4 regions of the Shewanella psychrotolerans genome follow, and region 2 is predicted to be linked to each of the others. Evidence: predicted binding sites of a transcription regulator. Region 2 holds the regulator's gene; each other region holds the start of a gene.
What was found. The regulator sigma-54, encoded in region 2, starts transcription at its own class of promoters, with help from an activator protein. The targets are predictions, from matches to a motif close to GTTGGCACGNNNNTNGNNT.

Region 1 (5,526 bases), 860 kb from region 2:
AAGAACCTGCTGATGAAATTTTCGGGTTTTCAATTGGTAAATTTATTCTATGTAATTTATCGAATGTCTGATGACCAAGGTTGATAGAAGCAACGCCACTGCGCCAAAAAAAATTTTCATCTCTATCGTTATAGGGAGTTGTTCTTTTTTGCATAAGAGTTTCCTAAATTTATGGAAATGTCATAAAAATAGGACTACAGACATTTATATGACAAAAGTGAATTAATGACTTGTCAAAGCAAATATCATGCCTGCTGCATGGCATTAAGGTATTACATTAAAGAATTTCGTTGTTTTGCCGATGGGATGGCATCAATAGTCGATTATCTTTATAAATAACGGCTTGAAAATTGCATTTCACTTTACAGTGAGCCTAATTTTGACGTTAAGATTGCTATGCTTCTCCAATCACTTTTAGTTAAATGGCCTGCAGGAATGACGTTACTATTTGTATTATTTAGGAATTATTATGCGGAAAGTACTTTTAACTTCGGTTATGTTGATGTTAGGTGCATGCTCGACCATCGATGACCGTGATTCGCAAGCTTTGGTTAGCGGCAATCATTTGCCGTCTACTTCGGCGGTAATACACTTAACTCAGCAACTGGCTAATGAACTGGTGAGGCAAAATGATCAATTAACACCAAAACAACCTTTATTGGTTGCAACGCCGGTGTTAACAGAAACGCTGATGCTAACGAACAGTTTAGGTCTACAAATTCAGCAAGGGTTGATTGCAGCTTTGCATGATCATCAGTTTAATTTAATCGATCTCAATGTTGGTGATAACGTCAGAGTGACAGACAAGGGTGATTTTTTACTGACACGAGATTGGCGACAATTGCCTGCTGATTTGCCTGTAGAACATGTGCTAGTCACTACGATGAGTTCGTCTGTCGATGCAGTATTGATTAATAGCCGTATCGTTAATGTAACCAACAATCGAGTGGTATCGGTCGCTTCTGCTAGCGTTGGTGTGTCAGATTTACCAGGCTATTTAAGCATGTCTGATACTGTCGTGTCGCAAGACGGTTTATTATTTCGTAATCAATCTGCAGGACAAGGCAAAATAAAGATAGGCGGAGAAGTACAATGAAGAACATGGTTATTGCAATGGTATTGATACTGGCGGGTTGTGCCTCTCAAGATAGATATATTCAGTGGGAAACAGAAACTCCAGAATCCTTTCCAACATTAACTGCTATCGGTTATGCCCCGCTGGATACTCAACCCGCGAAAGAACAATCACAACGAGTGTTAATGGCGATGCAGGCGTCTAAAATCGCTGCATATCGAGAGTTAGCCGAACAGGTATATGGCCAACAACTTACAGCCTCTAGCCAAGTTAGAGACTGGATGTTATCTAGTGATAATATTCAAGCGTCGGTAAGTGGCGTGATTCGTGGAGCTAAAGTCATCAAGAGTTATCCGGCGGGAGATCATTATGTGACAGAGCTAGAGTTAGATTTTTCTCAAGTTTGGGCATTGTATCAGCAGCAGAATCGACCTCAGAAAGTTAAAGAAGTGACCTACTTTTGAGATATGAGGTGATTGAATAAAAGGTTTAAAAATCGATTTTAAGCTTTTAAGTTATTACCGAGAGTCGAAATGGTAGAAGTTCTTCCTTTACCGTCATAGGTGAGGCTAGAGGCGTTTCTGCTCGCTTGGAGAGCTTGGGAGAAACGGTTGATACTTGCCATACTATGTTCAATCAATGCGGCATTTTGTGAATTCAACAGCTTACACTCAGCTAACGTTTGCTGTGTGAGGGTTACCAGATTAAGTAGTGTCTCATCAGTTTTGAGCATCGCGTTTTCAGGGTGTAAAGATAACCTATCATCACCAGATTTGATCTCATCTAACAACTTTGCTTTATCATTGGCAACGGCTAATAACTGATCCGCATTTTGCGCAATTAGTGCCGTTTTTTCTGCCTCAATAGTCGCTTTTAAACTGTTTAACAGCTTATGTTGATTAGTGATGATGTCTGTTATCGAATCCATAAAAAATTAATTCAGGTCCCGCAGTTCATTCTCAAATTTTGCAATATTGCTTGCTAGCTTATCAGCATCAACTTTATATCGACCTTCTGCAATCGCAGTCTTGATCTCTTCAACTTTTTTGACATCAATTTCAGGTATATTGCTTAGCTTCGCTTGTACACTCTGTAATTGCTGAGCTTGAGATGTAATTGACACCGAGTCACTCTTTACGCTTTGAGCGGGGGCTTTCGCTTCAGAGGAGGTGTTCGCACTTTGCGAAGCTTTACCGGCCGAATGCGTTGCTACTCGGTTATTAGTGCCTGTATTTACTTGTTTTATATCAATAGCCATTCTGGGTTCCAACATTTTAAAATGAGATCAACATACTTGTATATCGGCACTTACTTTTAGAGCTTTAGTTAATTTTGTTCAACTTTAGACAAATTTTTACTATAGGAGTTTATATAATTTACATCCTAACTTCTACTTCGCCGATGTTTATCACCTTAGCTTCGACAGTTTTATGAGACTTGCTGTTCTTTATCTGTATTCGATCACCTAAATTTCCGTCAGTTAAAGCCTCGCCGATAGTCTTAATCTCAAAGTTTGCTGAGCGAGCATAGATAGACACCATATCACCTTTGCACACAAAGCAAAGGTTGCTATTAAAAATAGGTTGATTAGAGGCTATTCTGCGTTTAACTCTTGTTCCTGTTACTTGGTTTAAATCATCAAACTGCTGTCCACGTAGGTTAGTTTGTTCAATATATTCAATTTTTACTTGATCAGCCGAGATGATATCACCAGGGCCTAGCGTTTGAGTTGCCACGACGACAGGATAGAGAATATCGACGCGAACGGAGATAAATATTTGCCAAGGGTATTGAAGGCTCGGTGTTTCACAACTGATTTTAACGGTGTTATTGCGACCAACTTCTCGATCGCTAGCGATTTCAGCCTTGATTGCAGAACTGCAAGCTGGGGGGGATAGGCGAGTGTCTAAACTCTGTGGGCTGATCTCTACTTTGGCGTTACTCGGTACAGTTAATTTTGATTGAATAACATCTATTGCTAAGTTTGAAATTGTCGATAAAGAGGGCACAGTTGCAGTTTCCGACCCAGAGACAGGGTTAGAACAGGCTACAGCGGCTAAAAAGAACCAAAATTTTATTTTCATATTGAATAGACTAGCTTGAACTGCCAGATTGCACCTATACTTCTGTTTGTGACCGAAAATTTTGACATTTATTATGGAAATTAGAGTCATAAATTTGACAAAGTTAAGGTCTGGTTGTCATATAACTAGATAAAGCAATTAGTATGCCTATACTCATTATAAACATGAGATGGCTTCGCATTCACCCGACAACAGGGCAAAGGCATTATGTCGAGTATTCTTGATTCAGTTAATAAAAGAACCCAACTGGTAGGACAAAACCGTTTAGAGTTGCTGTTATTTAAGTTAAATGGACGGCAGAGGTTTGGGATCAACGTATTTAAGGTTAAAGAGGTGCTTCAATGCCCCCCATTAACGACTTTACCCAAGTTAAATTCTGTTGTTCGAGGTGTCGCACATATTCGTGGTCAAACTATTTCAGTGATCGATTTGAGCGCTGCAACAGGTGGTCGTCCGATAGAGGATACATCAGATTGTTTTATCATTATCTCTGAGTATAACCGCAGTGTGCAGGGCTTTCTGGTTAAGTCTGTTGAGCGCATTATCAATATGAACTGGGAAGCTATTTTGCCTCCGCCACAGGGAGCTGGACGGTACTCTTATCTTACGGCTGTCACAGAAATCGAGGGTGAGCTGGTTGAGATTTTGGATGTAGAGAAGATCCTTGATGAAATATCACCCGTTAAAACTCAGATCAGTGAAGAAGTCGACGAAAAGCTCACTATAGATAGAGAACGTCATTTCCATATTATGGTGATTGATGATTCAGCGGTAGCAAGAAAGCAGATTGTCAGAGCATTAGAGTCACTCAGTTTGCAGATTGATACAGCCAAAGATGGTCGAGAGGCATTGGATAAGTTGGTCAGTGTTGCTGCAGAGATGGACAATGTTGCGACAGAGATCCCTCTGATTATCTCTGATATCGAGATGCCAGAGATGGATGGCTATACTTTGACTGCCGAGATTCGCAATAATCCTAAGTTAAAAGATATCAAAGTGGTTTTGCATACCTCATTAAGTGGCGTGTTTAACCAAGCTATGGTCGAGAAAGTTGGGGCTAACGATTTTATTGCGAAGTTTAATCCTGATGAATTGGCTGCCGCGGTGAATAAGCATTTGAGTTTATAATTTTGATTTATTTCTATTTGAACGTAAGTAATGCAACCGCTTAAATTTAATAAGTTTATACTTGTTTCAACGAGAAGGCTCATGTATAACAGCTGAGCTGTTTAAAGCTTGCTATAGTGTATGTTGTAGCCTGTTTTTTTTTTGATATTGGGATATCAAGGTGCCGAATAAATCACTTGCTGAAGCTGAGTACAACCAATTTCGATTATTTCTGGAACAACACAGCGGTATCGTGTTGGGCGAGAATAAGCAATATTTAGTGCGCAGTCGCTTAGCGCCCTTGATGGGGAAACATAATCTACCTTCGTTGTCAGAAGTGGTTAAGCATTCGATGAAGCCTGCTGAGCGTCAGTTACGAGCAGAGGTTATTGATGCGATGACGACTAACGAAACGTTATGGTTCCGTGATCGTTATCCTTTTGAATTGCTGTCTAATAGTTTGTTGCCTGAATACGCACGTTTAGGGCGCCCGTTAAAAATTTGGTCTGCAGCTTGTTCCTCAGGTCAAGAACCTTACTCGCTTGCGATGACCATATTAGAATATCAACAACGTAAACCTGGTGCCTTGCCTGGTAGTGCATCCATTTTGGCGACAGATTTATCTCCGTCCATGTTGGAGCGTTGTAAAAATGCGGAATATGATAATTTGGCGCTCGGTAGAGGGTTATCGGATGAGCGTAAACGTCAGTTTTTTGAGTCTTCTGGTACCGGTTCTATGACGCTAAAGGCGAACGTTAAACGTTTAGTCAATTTTAGAGCACATAATCTATTGGACAGTTATACCTTGCTCGGTAAATTCGACATAATCTTCTGTCGTAATGTACTGATCTATTTTGCCCCAGAGGCAAAGGCTAAAATATTGCGGCAATTTGCTGCCGCATTAAACCCTAAAGGTATCCTCTTTTTAGGAGCATCTGAGTCTATCGCTGGATTAACGGAAGAGTTCGATATGGTTCGTTGTAATCCTGGTATCTATTATCAAAAGCGTACGTAGCGATTTTGACGTTTGAAATTACAGTAATAATGTCAGCCTAGGCTGGCATTTTTTATGCTCTATTCATTACAAAGTTAACAACCTCTTTCTATATTATATTTGGCATGACTATTGCTTTGATAATTGCATCTGTATGAGGAGGCAATTTTATGGCGATTAGTTTTGATAAGGCATTAGGGGTGCATCAGTATACTTTGGGAATACGCTCGGCGCGTGCTCAAGTGATCTCCTCCAATATTGCCAAT
Region 2 (5,526 bases):
GTTCGGCATCTTCACGGATAACATCAACCACATCATCGATGGTTATACGACCAAGCAATCGATTAGTCTGTTCTTCCACGACGGGAGCCGATACCCAGTCGTGGCGTTCGAATAGCTGAGCGACCTCACTGTCATCCATAGCAACGGGAATGCCTTCAAGATCGTCATTCATGATGTCTCGTACCGATGCGTTGGGATCGCAGGTCAGTAAATCCGCAATTCTCACACCGCCAAGAAGGCTATCATGTTTATCGACCACATATAGGGTATCGGTGGCTTCCGGTAGCTCTCCGCGAATACGCAGATAGCGGAGAATGACATCGATATTAACGTCGGGTCTAAGGGTTACCGTGTCGGTATTCATTAGACTTCCGGCAGTATCTTCTGGATAAGAGAGTGCCTGTTCGACTCGAGACCTATCTTGTGACCTCATCGACTGAAGTACTTGATTGAATACACTGTCAGGTAAGCTACGCAGAATGTAGGCTAAATCGTCGGTATCCATCCGTTCGGCGGCTTTAGCAACGCGTTCAGGACTCATCTGGGTAATAAGGTGATCTTTTAGTTCTTCACCGAGTTCATCTAAAATTTCACCTGTATGGGCTTGGTCGATCAACTGCCAAAGCACCTGACGAGTACGTGGTGGTGAGGACTCCAAGATAAAGGCAATGTCAGACGCTGCCATGTCATGGAGCATATTACGCACGTGGACAAACATACCGCTATTAAGGGCTTTAGTAAGCCGATGCATACGCTGATCTGTGGTTTCACTATCTAATACTTCGATCGGCATGGGTCCCCCGAGAAATCAAAATGACTAAATCAGCTTTTTGGGTATGTAAGTTTATGATTATTATAGAACGGATCGCGCTACATATAGCGAAAAAAACCGTTAGGATATTCTAACGGCGGGCAGATTATACGGCTTCTTCGAATTTAGCGTCAATAAGTGCGCTGATGGCGTCGAGCGCCGCTTGGGCATCCTTACCTTCGCTGGTAATAGTGATGGTTTTTCCCATACCGGTTTCCAGCATGAGTAAGCCGAGTACGCTTGCGGCAGAGGCCTGCTTGTCTCCTTGAATCAAGGTGACTTGAGCATCAAACTGTGCCGCTAATACCGCCAGTTTTGTTGCTGCTCTTGCGTGTAGGCCGAGTTTATTGCAGATGGTTAACTGACGCTCAAGCTTCATGTTTCTTTAACTCTCTGTGGCGCGCTTGAACCTTGTGTTTACCTTTATTAAATAATTTAGCAAGTTGGTCGGTAACATAGACAGATCTATGCTGGCCTCCAGTACATCCAATAGCGATAGTGAGGTAGCTACGATTGTTACGTTCGAGGTGAGGTAACCAAGTTTCGATAAGATTTTCGATTTGCCAAATAAACTTGTTCACTAAAGGTTGCTGGCTTAAAAACTGCTGCACAGGCTCATCTAAGCCTGTTAGTGGTCTTAGCTCTTGTTCCCAGTGAGGATTGGGCAAAAAACGCACATCAAACATAAAATCGGCTTCAGTAGGCAGTCCATATTTAAAGCCAAATGACTCAAAGTTGATCACTAGCTCTTTATCAATGGTACCGAGTAAGATCTCTCTTACTTTGTCACTTAAATCATAGATATTGAGGTTTGAGGTATCGATATAATGGTCAACCACATTAGAGATTGGCTCGAGCATTTTGCCTTCAAGCTTAATTGCTTCTTTCAGTGAGACTTGAGCGCGCGAGAGTGGATGTAACCTGCGGGTTTCGCTATATCGCTTAAGCAGTACTTCATCTGACGAGTTAAGAAAAAAGCTCAATAGTTCGATATCTTTAGGAAGATTAGCTAATTGCTGATCCAATTTAAGATCTTGGGTTGGAATATTACGAACGTCGACGCTAATGGCGACCAAATCGTTACTGCCTTTGAGCTGGGCTAACAGCGACTCTATCATCTGTAATGGCAGATTGTCGACACAGTAGTACCCGAGATCCTCTAACACTCTTAGTGCTACTGATTTTCCCGATCCTGAGCGCCCGGATACTATGACTAACTTCATTGAGTGATCACCTGATATAGCTCTGCTTCATCTTGGGTTTTCCTTAGCTGTTTCATGATGGCTTTATCATTTAACTTCTCAGCCATAGCGGCTAATGTACTAAGGTGTTGCTCGCATTGATCTGCGGGCACGAGTAACGCAAATAAGATATCGACTGGCTGATTATCAATGGCATCAAATGCGATTGGTTCAGCACACTTTATCAGTACGGCGACGGGTTGATCTATGTTGGTTAGTCGCCCATGAGGAATCGCAATACCATTGCCTATACCTGTGCTGCCCATTTTTTCTCTCGCCAGAAGACTTTCAAATATCTCTTGAGAGGAAAGGGTGGGGTACTGGACAGCGGCTAAGTCGCTGATAAGTTCCAGTACCTTTTTCTTACTGCCCGGAGTGGCGCAGGTTGTGCACTCCGGCCGCAGGATGGTACTAAGTTCCATCGTTAATGTTTAGTTTGCTTCTCTTTGTGTTTAATAACCTGACGATCTAATTTATCGATCAGGGAGTCTATCGCGGCGTACATATCCGCGTGTTCCGATGTCGCGAAGACTTCTCCACCACGGAGATGTAACTTGGCTTCAACTTTTTGCATCAATTTTTCGACATTTAATATAACGTGGACATTATTGATCTGATCGAAATGTCGTTCAAGCTTTGTGAATTTCTCTTCAACATAGTTCCGTAGAGATTGGGTTATCTCAATGTGGTGCCCTGTAAGGTTTATTTGCATAAATTCACTCCTCCGGTTTCCAGTTGTTGATTACAAACTTTTACGTTGGTTCGATGGCGGTATTAATAATGCCTCTCGATATTTAGCAATTGTACGTCTCGCAACTTTTATGCCTTGCTCCGCCAAAAGTTGAGCCATTTTGCTGTCACTTAGTGGTTTCTTTTGGTTTTCCGCTGCGACGAGCTTTTTAATAAATGCCCGTATTGCAGTAGAAGAGCACTCACCACCATCGTCGGTTCCCACATGGCTAGAGAAAAAGTATTTTAGTTCAAAAATGCCTCTCGGGGTGTGCATATATTTTTGCGTTGTTACTCGAGAGATAGTCGATTCATGCATTTCAACGGCTTCTGCAATGTCGTTTAGCACCATCGGCTTCATCGCTTCTTCGCCAAACTCAAAGAAGCCTTGCTGAAAATCAACAATACAGTTGGTGACTTTTAACAGGGTTTCGTTGCGGCTCTCCAAACTTTTCAAGAACCATTTCGCTTCTTGTAGGTGGCCCCTAATAAACTGTCCATCCGCCTGGCTCTTAGTGCTGCGAGCCATAGCGGCATAATGCTGATTTACATTAATTTTAGGCATACTATCGGGATTAAGCTCTACGACCCAGCGACCTTTTTTCTTCGTCACGGTGACATCTGGGATAACATACTCGTCGCGGCTGGCGGTGATTGCCAGTCCAGGACGCGGATTGAGCGTCTGGATCAGTGAGATCGCATCACGTAAATCGTCTTCTTTTAGCTTAGTTTTACGCATCAATAGGCGAAAATCTCTACCCGCGATAAGATCTAAATGTTCACTAATGAGCATTCTTGCATTAGCTATATGCGGTGTATCATCACTGTACTGCGCTAATTGAATGGTTAAGCATTCACTGAGATCTCGGGCGGCAACGCCAATAGGATCGAAATGCTGGACGCGTTTGAGTACCGCTTCGATCTCATCGAGTTCGATTTCTGGATCGCCCATGGCTTCAAGAATATCGTCGCAGGTTTGCGTGAGGTAACCGCGTTCGTCGATGGCATCTATAATGGCTGTAGCGATGGCTAAATCGTTATCTGAAAAGGGAGTGAGATTTTTTTGCCACTCGAGGTGTTCATACAAGCCTTCAGTCGTTTCCCCTTGAAAAGGCATATCATCGTCGCGCATCGCGCCTGAACTGGAGTTAGATGAGGCTGTGTATACCTCATCCCACGTGGTATCAACGGGGAGTTCATCAGGCATGGAATCTTGGGTGAGCGCGTCGGATGTTTCTAAGCCAGAATTGTCCTCGCTGGAGTCAACTTGCAGCTTATTATCGTAATCGACTTCGTAGGTTTCATTATTATCATTGCGCTCTTCTCGAGCGTCGCTATCGGCGCCCTCTTGCTCCTCATCTAACTCTAAAAGAGGGTTAGATTCTAATGCCTGCTGGATCTCTTGTTGCAGTTCCAATGACGACAATTGCAACAAACGAATCGCTTGTTGTAACTGGGGTGTCATGGTTAAATGCTGACCCATTTTGAGCTGAAGTGACGCTTTCATTGTACTGCTATTCCCTTGTTTCTAATTATAAAATGAGAAAGCTTTATTGGTAGCCTTAATTGGTTAAAGGCAAATATTAATTATGTACGGCATAGGAGGGATCTCCTATGCCGATCGCTTATAAGATTAACTATAGCTTGAATTGTTCACCTAAGTACACCGCTCGTACTTGCTGGTTGTCTAAGATTTCAGCAGGAGTTCCCTCGGCAATCAAATTGCCATGACTCACAATGTATGCTTTCTCACAAACATCGAGAGTTTCGCGCACATTATGGTCGGTGATTAATACACCTAGGCCGCGATTTTTCAGCTGCTCGATAATTTTCTTAATGTCGATAACTGATATAGGATCGACGCCAGCGAAGGGCTCATCGAGCAAAATAAACTTAGGGTTAGCGGCTAACGCTCTGGCAATTTCTACTCGGCGACGCTCGCCTCCCGATAGTGCCATGCCTTGGCTATCACGAATATGGGTGATGTGAAACTCTTCTAGCAGGTGTTCTAACTGCTCTTCACGTTGATCGTTGCTGAGTTCTCTTCGTGTTTGCAGTACGGCCATTATGTTGTCGTGTACCGAAAGCTTTCTAAAGATACTCGCTTCTTGTGGCAGGTAGCCAATCCCTTTGCGAGCTCGCAGATGCATAGGGTCTAAGGTGAGGTCGTCTTCATCGATAAAGATACGTCCTTTATCGCTCTGAACTAGACCCACAACCATATAAAACGTGGTCGTTTTTCCTGCTCCGTTGGGGCCGAGTAGCCCCACGATCTGTCCTGTTCTTACGGTTAAGCTTACATCTTGAACAACTGCGCGACTTTTATAGCTTTTAGCTAAATTAACCGCTTTTAATGTCATATCTGTCATTGCTTTTCCTGCTGCTTAGGTTGCTCTTCAGCGGGAGTTTTCGGGGTTTCTTGGTAATTTTCAGGTTGAATGATAGTGATCACTCGGTCGTTACCCGTGCTTTCGGCAATCAGTTGCTGTTGTTCAATATTGTAACGGATCTGGTCACCTGTCACTTGGCTGCCTTCTTGTTCGAGGGTGGCATTACCTATCAGTGTCAGGGTACGGCTGGATAGCTCGTAGCGGATCTCTTTGGCGCTGGCTGAAGCTGGCCGTCCATTTTCCATCACTTGAGTATATGTTGCTGGATCACCTGTCGCGACGAGAATTTTTCCGCTGCTGTTTTCTTTGCTAAATGCGCGTAACTCATCTGCTAGGATCTTTATTGAGCCTTGGG
Region 3 (5,526 bases), 1.3 Mb from region 2:
CCGACTCGGTTAGCTGACCATACTCATTGCGATAGTGTTTCGGCACTTCCACCATAGAAAATGATTCGATAACAAATAGGCGGACATTGTCTAGAGCGGAGAACTTGAGCTGATAAGTTGTGCCTCTTGGGATCACCAGATAGTCCCACTTCTTCACTTCTAGCGTGCCATATTCACTGTAAAGTGTGCCTTGTCCCTCATGAACAAACACCACCTCATCGGCGTAGGCGTTACGGTAGAACTCCTCTGTATTCTGAGTCACTTTAGCGGTATACATCGCTACATCGTTGTTAAAGAAGATCTTATTACGAGCAGAGAAAAAATTACCGTCACGATCAACTTGTCTAGAGTCTAATTTGTAGTTTTGAATCAGGGAGTCTTGCCAAGTATCACCGTGACTTAAGTTATATGGCGCCACAGTTAATGCCTTAGTCGGCATATTGTGATGGTATTTGTTGGAATAAATGTTAGAAAAGCCGTGAGTCGAAAATAGTTCTTCGCGATAAAGCTCACCACTTTCTTTCTTAAAAGTGATGTGACGCTTATGAGGGATTTGCCCTTGTTTTACGTAGAATGGCATAGCTCTATTCCTTGGTGCTTTTGCGGGCACACTTATCTTTTTGTGATCTAGTTATCAATTTAGTTGCTAGCATCAGCAAAAAAAAGAATAATAAATAGCTTATCTCAATCAATAAAATAGATTGTCTTGTTTTGTTTACAGTTTGGAACCGTTATGAAAATAGATGTTGAAGCTTTTCGAGTGCTCGAAGTACTCGTTGAGGAAGGGAGCTTTGCTAAGGCTGGAGAGCGTTTGCATAAGGCCCAGTCCGCTGTCAGCTATCAGGTTAAGAAGCTTGAGCAACATTTAGGTGTAAACCTTTTTTGTCGCGATCAGTACCGAGCTGAATTAACTCCTGAAGGCAAAGTTATTTTGGCCGAAGGTAAAAGATTACTGCAATACCTTGGCAATATTGAACATTTGGCCAGCAGATTCAGTGAGGGATGGGAACCTAAATTGGAATTAGTGGTGGATGGGTCATTGCCTATGGAACCGATTATGCGAGCGCTTAAACAAGTATCAGCCCATAAAATCCCGACTAAAATACAGCTCAATGTAGAGTTTCTCGGTGGCGTACAGCATCGATTTGAGCGCGATAATGCCGATGTGATGCTAGTTAAAGACTATCGAACTGGACCAAACTATCGCCAGCAAGCTTTGCCAAATATTAACAGCGTCTTAGTGGTGTCTAACGAGCATCCTTTAGCTAAGCTTAAAGGGGTCAAACTGTTTGAGCTATTACAGCATGTCGAACTCACTATCGAGGACTCATCGCCCGGAAAACATCATAGCGATGAGTTGCAGTTTGGTGGAGATAAGGTGTTCTACCTTTCCGGTTTTATTATGAAAAAAAATGCTTTGTTAATGGGATTGGGATTTGGTTGGATGCCAGATTTTTTAATTCGTTCAGAACTTGAGAGTGGTGAGCTGGTTGAATTGGATTTTTTAGGCGGCAGTCGTTACAGCTTTACGCCGCAACTCGTGTCTACCATGGAGCGTCCTCTCGGGCGTGCTGGTCGCTTATTCACTCAGCTAATTTTAAAAGAGTTTGAACAATATCAATCCCGCGGTTTTTAATCATTGATGATATCGATAATTTTACGTGTTTTATCATGCAGCTTAATAAATGTGCCATCAACATCTATGGTTATATTACCGTCTCTATCGATAGGAACTCGCACTTTTCCTCTATCGTAATAATTGTCATCGAGATAACTTCCTCTGCTGAGTTTTTTTTGCCAACCGGGTGGTAAGGGTTCTCCTTTTGCTACTTTTTTCTGTAGGCCAGGTGGTAACGGTTTGTTTTTATCATGTTTATCATTTTTAGCCAAACTGCTAGTGGAGATCATGGTTAGGCTCAAGCTAATAATCATTGCGGTAAATAAGCTCGGTTTTTGCCTCATAATAACTTTCCCTGATGTTAAGTTTGAGTTTGATGATTGCAGCATAGAATACCCTGCCTACAATGTCGAAATAATCTGATTTAATTCATCAAACTGATGGTTTGCCAACGAAGAATAAAACTTTCGATCACAAAGGTAATGAGATGAATATAAACCCTAAAGCGGATTGGGATGGGTGGTATTGCTTCGTCAACCCTGCCTGCTATTGACTATGTTTAGCCTAATGACCATATCTAAATTGGCGGATCTTTTTATCTAGCCAATACGCTGATCTTGTCATGTATGCCTGACTCTTTTTTAACCACTTTCTAGCCCAATCATATTCAAGGCTTAATATCGCGAGGCCGATAGGCAGCAGTAACCATGCGGGACCCGGCAGCACAATCAGAATGATCCCGAGTAGGGTTAATATGCTACCGATAATCGTAATTGCTATTTTACGTGCCATCAGCATTCTCCTTTAGCGTTAACTGTGTCAGACAAGGTTGCACTATTTTTAACCAGTTAGCTAACCAATAACTGTAACAAAACGAATATTCTTGCTTTGTAATCTAGCGTCTATAATTAGATACCGGTGTTAATTAGCTACGGGAATATCAGTTTAGTGGTTTATATCAAGGGGACTAATTGGGACAAGCTGGCAGGCAATCATTTGTTTTTGTTTGCTATTTTTTTTGTTGGCGTAATGACGTTCAATGTAAAGGCTGACACCCTTCAGTTATCTTCTTTGAATTGGCCACCCTACACGGGCGAACAACTTGCCAATGGTGGTGCATCTGTTGCAGTCGTTCACGCAGCATTAAGGGCAATGGGGCATGAACTGCATGTCGATTATTACCCTTGGAGCCGAACGATCAGAATGGTGAGCCGAGAAGATACGATATATAGTGGCTATTTTCCTGAATATGACCACCCTACAGATCAATACTTGTTCTCTGAGTCCATAGGCACAAGTCCCCTTGGCATACTCGAGCAACAAGTAAACCCCATTAAATGGTCTGACATAAAAGACCTCAATCAATATACCCTTGGCGTAGTGCAAGGCTATGTGAATACCATTGAGCTGGATGAGATGATTACAAGCGGTGCTCAGCAGGTCGAAGTCGTTAGTTCTGACGAACATAATATTCGTAAGGTGGCTACTGGTAGAGTTCATGGCGCGGTGATCGATAAGTACGTGTACAACTATTATATTCATCAACCCCATCTCATAGCGCTTAAAAAAAAGCTGGAAATGAATAAGCAGCTATTAGCGTCGAAACAACTTTATATCGCATTTAAAAATACCCCAGAAGGGCGCAAGTGGCGTGAGATTTTTAATGAGGGGTTGGCGTTAATCGATCCTCAGCAAATAACAGAAGAATATCTCGCGTCTATGTGATAATTGGTGGTGGCCACTCTAACAATCACAGTTATGTTGAAGATTGTTAAATTGGCGCTAGAGACCTAAGCTAGGTCTCTATTGAAGTATTTTGGCGCGTTAAGCCTTAGCGGTTATGGTTTGGCCAATTGGCGTTAAGCTTAGAATAGCGAGTTTAAGATGTTGGAGCCCGAAGGGGATACCGATAATAGTGATAAAACATGCCAGAGCATGGGTAATATGACCAATAGCGAGCCAGATCCCAAAAAATAAAAACCAGATGATGTTGCCTATCATCCCAAGTGGGCCGGTGCCAAAGTCCTCTGACCCCGTCAGTGATTTACGATTAATACTTTCTTGACCAAATGGCCAAAAAGTCATCTCACCAATGACAAAGCAAGCGCGGCCAAACGGAATGCCAATAATACTAATAAAGCAGATAAGGCCCGCTAACCACCACGCAAGCCCCATCACAAACCCTCCCAATAAAAACCACGCTATGTTAAAAATTAAACGAAGTAATGGCATTTAAGTATCCTTATTAAAATAAAAAATGAGCTAATTTGAGTATCTACTACACTATTTATGGTAATAACAAGCGAGAACCGTGCCATTGTTTAAGTGACTGTTTAGTAATTTATTATATTATTTTTGGTTCGTAAATATACTTGCTTCTTGATGAAAAATTTCAAGAGTTGGTCAAATTGCTCATCGCGATAGAGCAGTGTAAAATTAACCCTCTCTCTAAAAGTACATCAGTTGAATATGAAGTTAGCGCAAACTCCCGTAGATGAAATTTTGTTTGGTGAGCACAGCGTGTTTGTTAAACGTGATGACCTACTTCATCCAGAGTTCTCTGGTAATAAAGCGCGTAAGTTTGGCTATTTTCTTGATAATGAGTTTACGGGGATCAACACCTTAATCGGTTATGGCTCTGCTCAAGCAAATTCGTTGTACTCTATGTCGGCTTTGGCAAAAATCAAAGGCTGGCGATTTCGTTTTTATGTCGATCATATTGCCTCATACTTGGTTGAAAATCCGATCGGGAATTATCGTGCAGCACTTGAGAATGGTGCCGAAATTATCGATTTAAGCTTGTGCGAAGACAGAAATAACCGTGACAGTTTAACTTATTTGCAGCAATGTGTATTGGCGGGAGATTCTGATCAGCTCTTTATACCCGAAGGGGGTAGATGCCTATACGCAGAGCATGGTGTTCGTCAACTCGCAGATGAAATTATTATGTGGAAGCAGCAGCAAGGCTTATCTGTTTTGTCGGTATTTCTGCCGTCAGGGACAGGAACTACCGCACTATTTCTACAGAAATCATTTGTGGAACTTGATCCAAGCATTAGCGTTTATACCTGTGCGGTGGTGGGGGGAGATGAGTATCTTAGAAAACAATTTTTCGAACTAGCGCCTAACATAGCATACCATCCCGCCATTTTACCCAGCCGGAAACGCTATCATTTTGGCAAACTGTATTCAGAGTTCTTTCAGATGTGGTTGCAATTAAAAGAGACCGGCATTGAGTTTGAACTGCTCTATGACCCGCTAGGATGGTTAGTTCTACAGGATTATTTAAAGGCAAATTCTGGGGAAAAGATACTTTATATACACCAAGGGGGCTTGTTAGGTAATCAATCTATGTTACCTAGATATAAACGTAAGTTTAGGGAAATGCCACTTGGCTAGGTAGGTATCTGTGAAAGTGATACAACCTAGACCAAATGAAATATGCTCAGTCGTTGACGTGATGGTGTCAATCCTACTGGTTGCGGTAGCAACCTTCGATACGTGTGAGAGGCTATGTATCGAACAGCGAAGATTTAAGCGAAGATTTATTTATTACTTGAAAGTAACCATTTCATGAACTGCAGTGCTTCAGTGCGTTTAGAAAAGGTTTCTCTATTTTTACCTAAACTATCTGTGAATGCGATAGATGATTTGTTTACTGATATAGAGGCCACCGGAAAATTTACCGTGATCTCATGACCGTTCATTTTGTACGACATAGGCCATACTCCTTAATGATTGACTGCGTAATTAGCAGTTGAATTTTAACAATAGAATATCCTTAGCTTTTTGCGAAAGATGAGTTTTAACTACTTGAGACTACCCACCTTTATATATCTAATCAAGTAATCTATCGATGGAAAACTAGAAAGTTTGTTATAAATACCATCGATGAGATACCGGATCGC
Region 4 (5,526 bases), 870 kb from region 2:
CGGCGTAAGTTAAAGGTAAGATGATCCCCGGTTGAAAACGGGGTTGCGACTGTACGCTCAACAATAGCGCCATTGGGGATACGCCCAACCGTTGGTGTATTTTGAATGACTTTAGAGCCATCTAGTCCATCGGCACTAAAACCGCTGACAACCATACTGCCCTGCGCAATAGCATATACGTTACCATCAACCCCTTTTAAAAAGGTTTGCAACAAGGTACCACCACGAAGACTCTTAGCCTCACCTAAGCTTGACACAGTGACATCTAAAGTTTGCCCTGGCTTAATAAACGCAGGCATATCGGTATGAACGGCAACCACCGCGACATTTTTGACTTTAGGCCTAAAATTGTCAGGCAAATTAATGCCAAAGTTTTTCAACATGGTTTTAAAGGTCTGCTCGGTATAGCGCGTCTTTTCGCCAGTGCCGGGTAAGCCAACAACTAAACCATAACCAATGAGTTGGTTACTCCTAACCCCTTGGACATTGGCTATATCTTTAATGCGTTGTGCAAAACTGGCCGAAGAGATGACCATTAATGCACAAGCGAATATGATTTTTAATTTCATGACATCACTCCTAGAAAGGCCACCAGTCACTCATGAAAAATTGACTCAACCAACCTACTTTTTGGGCATTGGCGAATGTGCCTGTGCCGCTATATTGAATACGCGCATTTGCTACGCGCTGAGAGTCGATCGTGTTATCTGGGCGAATATCTTGAGAGCGAACAATTCCGGTCACGCGAACGAACTCATCACCATTATTAATCGTTATCCACTTCTCACCGCGGATCACCAAGTTGCCATTGTTTAGTACTTGCATCACATTCGCGGAGATACTGCCCGATAAACTATTGCTTTGATCGGCGTCGGACTCTCGCTTGGTGTTCATACTATCTTTGTAACGTAAATCGATTGGCGAGCCACTGATGGTCACATTACCTCCCCCCGCATAAATCGGGTCGAGAGTCATATCTGAGCCTTTCTTTATCTCGTTGGTCGCACTCTTTTTAGCTTGAGTTGACTCCTCGAGTATGACGGTAATAATGTCACCGACTTTTAACGCCTTAATATCCGAGTACAGACTCGATGCCTGACTATCTTGATACATTGAACCTGTTGCAGCGATTTTAGTTGGCGGCGCCTCAGGATAAACAGGCGCAAAATAAGGATCGTCAGCGATCGGCTTATTGTTAGTTGAGTTACATCCAACCAAGGTAATGGCTGCTGCGAAAATGAGATACTTAGTCATGTTAAGCCTCTACAAATTTTGGTTCACGTAAGACAACATCTGATCGACCGCAGAGATGACTTTAGAATTCATTTCATAAATACGCTGGCTTTCAATAAGGTTAACTAACTCTTCAGTCACGTTAACATTTGATGTTTCAAGCGCCCCTTGACGAATAGCGCCCATACCATCGAGTGAAGCCGTCCCCTGAATGGGGGTGCCACTAGCACCAGTCTCGGTATAAAGATTTTGCCCCATAGGATCGAGTCCGCTCGGGTTAATGAAATCAGACATAGTCAATTGACCGACAACTTGGTTTTCTGCAGTACCAGGGGTTTTAACCGACACTTCACCTTCTGCCGAAACGGTAATACTGATGGCATTGTCAGGAATCGTGATCGAAGGTTGTAATACATAGCCTGAGCCTGGCGTGACGATTTGCCCAGTATCATCTAAAGTAAACTGACCATTTCGCGTATAAGCTGCTGTGCCATCAGGCATCTGTACTTCAAAAAAGCCAGGGCCTTCAATCATTAAATCCAATGAATTATCAGTGGTTAGCATATTGCCCTGAGTAAACACCTTTTGCGTGGCAACAACCTTGGTACCTGCACCAATATTTAAACCATTTGGCAGCTTGGTATTAGATGCACTAATCCCACCCGCCTGATTAACGGTTTGATAAAGTAAATCTTCGAATACTGCTCGGCTTTTCTTATAACCAACCGTGCTCGCATTAGCCACATTGTTAGAAATCACCGAGATATCTGTCTGCTGGGCATCTAAGCCAGTCTTACTAATCCATAACGCAGGATGCATAATCTATCTCCTAACTAATGCGCATTAATGTCGAAGAGGCTTGATCCATCTCTTCGGCGGTTTTCATCATTTTGACTTGCATTTCAAATTGACGCTGTAAATCGATTAACGACACCATCTCATCGACAGCATTGACATTGCTTCCTTCGACGGCACCACTCTCAACAAATACAAAGGGATCGGCAGGCGCGACTTCGCCAGACATTTGACGGAATAAACCATCCTCTCCTCGCATCAGATTTTGATTACCAGGATTAACCAACTTGATACGCCCTACTTCTTCGATGACTTCCGCTGTAGCACCCAACGGCCTCACCGAAATTACGCCATCTTGAGCAATTTCAATTTTTTCTATTGGCAGAGGCAATACGATAGGACCTGCATCCCCCATAATAGGGTTGCCACGGTCGTTACGAAGTAATCCCGTTGTATCAAAACTTAAACTTCCGGAACGGGTATAAGCTTCGCCACCATCGGCTCCCTGCACGGCAATCCAACCATTCCCTTTAACGGCGATATCCAGATCGCGACCTGTGGTCTTAATCGGGCCATTAGAGAAGTCTGCGGAAGGGTTTTCTGTCATCGAAAAGACCCTTGTCGGCAACCCTTCACCAAAGGCCTGCATTGAGCGTGCTTGCTCTAAATCGGACTTAAAGCCGTCAGTATTGGCATTGGCAAGATTGTTCGCTCGTACTGCCAGCGAATTCATATTCTGCTTAGCACCACTCATGGCGACATAGAGTAATTTATCCACTTGCTGCTCCGTCAATGTTTTAACTAAAACTGTCTAATAACAGTACAAAGCAAACATCATGCCAAGAGAAGATTCATAAGGAGTGTATGGAATCAACAAGATAGAAAGAAGAGAGTGAATACGAGAGGTTGAAATAACAAAAAACGGAAGAGTGTTGCCGCATCGGCAACACTCTTTAATGAAAAAAGCCTATCGGATCTGCAACACCGTTTGCTGAAGCGTGTTATTCACCTCTAACGTCCGAGAATTCGCCTGGAAGTTACGCTGTGCGGAAATAAGATCCACCAGCTCAGTGGTTAAATCGACATTCGATTGTTCTAGTGCCGAAGAACGGATACTACCAAAAGTACCACTATTAGCTTCACCAGCAAGCGCAGCGCCAGAGTCTAAACTCGCCTTCCATGACGTATTACCCACTTGAGTTAACCCTTGCTCGTTGGCAAAACGTGCCAAAGCAACTCTGGCCAAGGCTACAGTCGCTCCATTACTGTAACTAGCATTGATCTGTCCATCAGCGCCAACCTCGACATTTGTCAGGCGACCAACCGTAGTCCCATCTTGGGTTAACTCCGTCACTTCAAAAGCAGATGCATATTGAGTTGGGTTTTCAAAATCTATGGTCAAGGTTTGTGATCCATCAGTGCCTGGCCCTAGAACATCAGCCCCACCATTACCCAATGGCTCTGTAACGATCGTTGCTGGATCAGTCGACGTATGAGAGCCTAACTCATCAAACTTAATTACCGCTCCCTTCCAACCACCGGCTGTAACTGCGGGAACATTGGGCGTATCAGCTATACCGTCTCCCGTGGTATCTTTATCGTAAACCCCAGCCGCACCAGCCAGGTCTACCGGCTTACCGTCAACAGCATAGAAGGCAACCCAATTGCTTTCGCCATTATAAGCAGCATCCTGTGGACGAACGAAGTAGGTAGTCATCACATGCGGCTCTCCCAGAGAATCATACATGGTAATAGCAGTAGAGTTATTATAAGTATCTCGATCACTTGGATCGAACAGCGCTGGATCATGAGTTGAATCTCCAGCATTGAGGTTCATCTGTATACCGATGTTTTCGGTCTTCTTCGGGCTACCAGCGGTGTCAGGGATTCTAACAGGTTTAGTCTCGGTTAAGCTCACAGAAGTTGAGTTCCCATCTTTGTCCACCTCAAATGTCTGCAAAAAATTCCCTTGGGAATCTACAAGGTAGCTGTTTGCATCGACTTTAAACGCACCAGCTCTTGTATAGGTTAAATCTTGAGACCCCACACTTGACGAGGTAACAAAAAAGCCACTACCGTTAATGGCCATATCCAGTGCATTGTTAGTAAATTGCAGACTCCCCTGATGGAACTGCTGAGCAACTTGGCTAGTAGTGGCACCACCACCGACAGCCGTTTTGCCATTAGCAAAAATTGAGTTTGCATACACATCTGCAAATTCTGCTCTCGACTCTTTAAAGCCGATACTATTGACATTAGCAATGTTATTTGCGGTGGTATTCAAATCTTTCTGCGCTGCAGCGATACCACTCAATGCAATGTTAAATGACATAATTCACCTCATTAAATATCAATTGTTCGTCTTGGACCTTATGCCCTAACTCTTTGCTTCATCTATGTTTCAGAAACGGCAAGTACATCACCTAACTTAATACCGCCAATGCCTCTAAGGTTCAAAATTGCCCCCGTGCTGGCAGTGCCTAACGATACGCTAGTGACATGCGCATATGTTGAAACTGCTAATTCTTGGCTCTCACCATCGACTAACCCGCTCGCTTTGATCGAGTAATTACCACTAGTTACAGGTTCACCGTTTTTATCTAAGCCATCCCAAGCGACGTCAATATTACCGCCAGCGCTACCATCAATCGTAAAGGTTTTAACCAGCTGCCCTTCCTCATCTTCGATACGAACGGTAATTTTTTCAATTGCTTCAGGCGTACTGACAATCCCTTTCAAGGCTGGATCTTCAGCAGATATATGCCCAGTATCTGACGGGATCAACACCTTTTGCCCTACCAATCCAGAAGCCTGCAGCGCTTGACTTGATGTCATCACCGTATTGAGATTAACAATCTCTTCATTCAACTTGGTAATACCATCAACCGTTGAAAACGACGCCATTTGTGCGATCATCTGATCATTGTCAACAGGCTTAAACGGGTCTTGCATCGACAACTGTTGACTGAGCAAAGAGAAAAAGTCTTCTTGGGTTAATTCCTGACTTTTTGCTTCTGGAATATTGGATTCTTGAGGTAAACGAATACTGTCAAGAAACGGATTTCCAGTGGTTTCCGTTTGCGACGAAGTTTGAGTACTCGTTGACTGCGGCGCAATCGACTGACCACTTTGAGCTTGAGAGCTGAGTGGCGATTGACTGCTTAAAGGGTTAATGAGGCTCACTGCTTACCTCCTAGGAATTGCCAATACGCAATGTTTGCTGCAGCATAGATTTGGCCGCGTCAGCAACTTGTACGTTCATTTGATACGAACGTGATGCCGAGATCATATTTGCCATCTCCTCCATCACATTTACATTCGGTTTATAGATAAAACCATCTGCATCCGCTAACGGATGATCGGGAGAGTATTCTTTCTGCAATGGTTTATCACTTTCGACAATTCCAGCCACTTTTACGCCTTGAGAGGTTTGTTGCTGATGAGAGGCTTTGGCCATCTCAGCTTCGAATACAGGATGACGTGCACGATAAGTCTGAT

Region 1: the regulator sigma-54 is predicted to act here: its motif matches at 3,292-3,310, upstream of flgA (flagellar basal body P-ring formation chaperone FlgA).
Region 3: the regulator sigma-54 is predicted to act here: its motif matches at 3,919-3,937, upstream of K0I62_RS11185 (YccF domain-containing protein).
Region 4: the regulator sigma-54 is predicted to act here: its motif matches at 2,854-2,872, upstream of flgF (flagellar basal-body rod protein FlgF).

What each region holds. Positions count from the first base shown of each region.
Region 1 is NZ_CP080419.1:2,952,924-2,958,449, reverse strand. It holds gene K0I62_RS13130 (GSCFA domain-containing protein) at 1-154, opposite strand, end outside; gene K0I62_RS13125 (FlgO family outer membrane protein) at 470-1,096, shown strand; gene K0I62_RS13120 (LPP20 family lipoprotein) at 1,093-1,539, shown strand; gene K0I62_RS13115 (flagella synthesis protein FlgN) at 1,578-2,003, opposite strand; gene flgM (flagellar biosynthesis anti-sigma factor FlgM) at 2,010-2,333, opposite strand; gene flgA (flagellar basal body P-ring formation chaperone FlgA) at 2,452-3,159, opposite strand; gene K0I62_RS13100 (chemotaxis protein CheV) at 3,367-4,287, shown strand; gene K0I62_RS13095 (CheR family methyltransferase) at 4,442-5,281, shown strand; gene flgB (flagellar basal body rod protein FlgB) at 5,431-5,526, shown strand, end outside.
Region 2 is NZ_CP080419.1:3,817,245-3,822,770, reverse strand. It holds gene mgtE (magnesium transporter) at 1-793, opposite strand, end outside; gene K0I62_RS16840 (HPr family phosphocarrier protein) at 918-1,190, opposite strand; gene rapZ (RNase adapter RapZ) at 1,180-2,034, opposite strand; gene ptsN (PTS IIA-like nitrogen regulatory protein PtsN) at 2,031-2,474, opposite strand; gene hpf (ribosome hibernation promoting factor) at 2,477-2,764, opposite strand; gene K0I62_RS16820 (RNA polymerase factor sigma-54) at 2,795-4,288, opposite strand; gene lptB (LPS export ABC transporter ATP-binding protein) at 4,419-5,150, opposite strand; gene lptA (lipopolysaccharide transport periplasmic protein LptA) at 5,147-5,526, opposite strand, start outside.
Region 3 is NZ_CP080419.1:2,539,209-2,544,734, reverse strand. It holds gene K0I62_RS11210 (homogentisate 1,2-dioxygenase) at 1-580, opposite strand, end outside; gene K0I62_RS11205 (LysR family transcriptional regulator) at 734-1,636, shown strand; gene K0I62_RS11200 (hypothetical protein) at 1,633-1,908, opposite strand; gene K0I62_RS11195 (PGPGW domain-containing protein) at 2,183-2,410, opposite strand; gene K0I62_RS11190 (substrate-binding periplasmic protein) at 2,537-3,343, shown strand; gene K0I62_RS11185 (YccF domain-containing protein) at 3,443-3,850, opposite strand; gene K0I62_RS11180 (pyridoxal-phosphate dependent enzyme) at 4,088-5,017, shown strand; gene K0I62_RS11175 (hypothetical protein) at 5,164-5,337, opposite strand.
Region 4 is NZ_CP080419.1:2,946,978-2,952,503, forward strand. It holds gene K0I62_RS13055 (flagellar basal body P-ring protein FlgI) at 1-569, opposite strand, end outside; gene flgH (flagellar basal body L-ring protein FlgH) at 580-1,254, opposite strand; gene flgG (flagellar basal-body rod protein FlgG) at 1,264-2,052, opposite strand; gene flgF (flagellar basal-body rod protein FlgF) at 2,063-2,806, opposite strand; gene flgE (flagellar hook protein FlgE) at 2,996-4,360, opposite strand; gene flgD (flagellar hook assembly protein FlgD) at 4,423-5,211, opposite strand; gene flgC (flagellar basal body rod protein FlgC) at 5,222-5,526, opposite strand, start outside.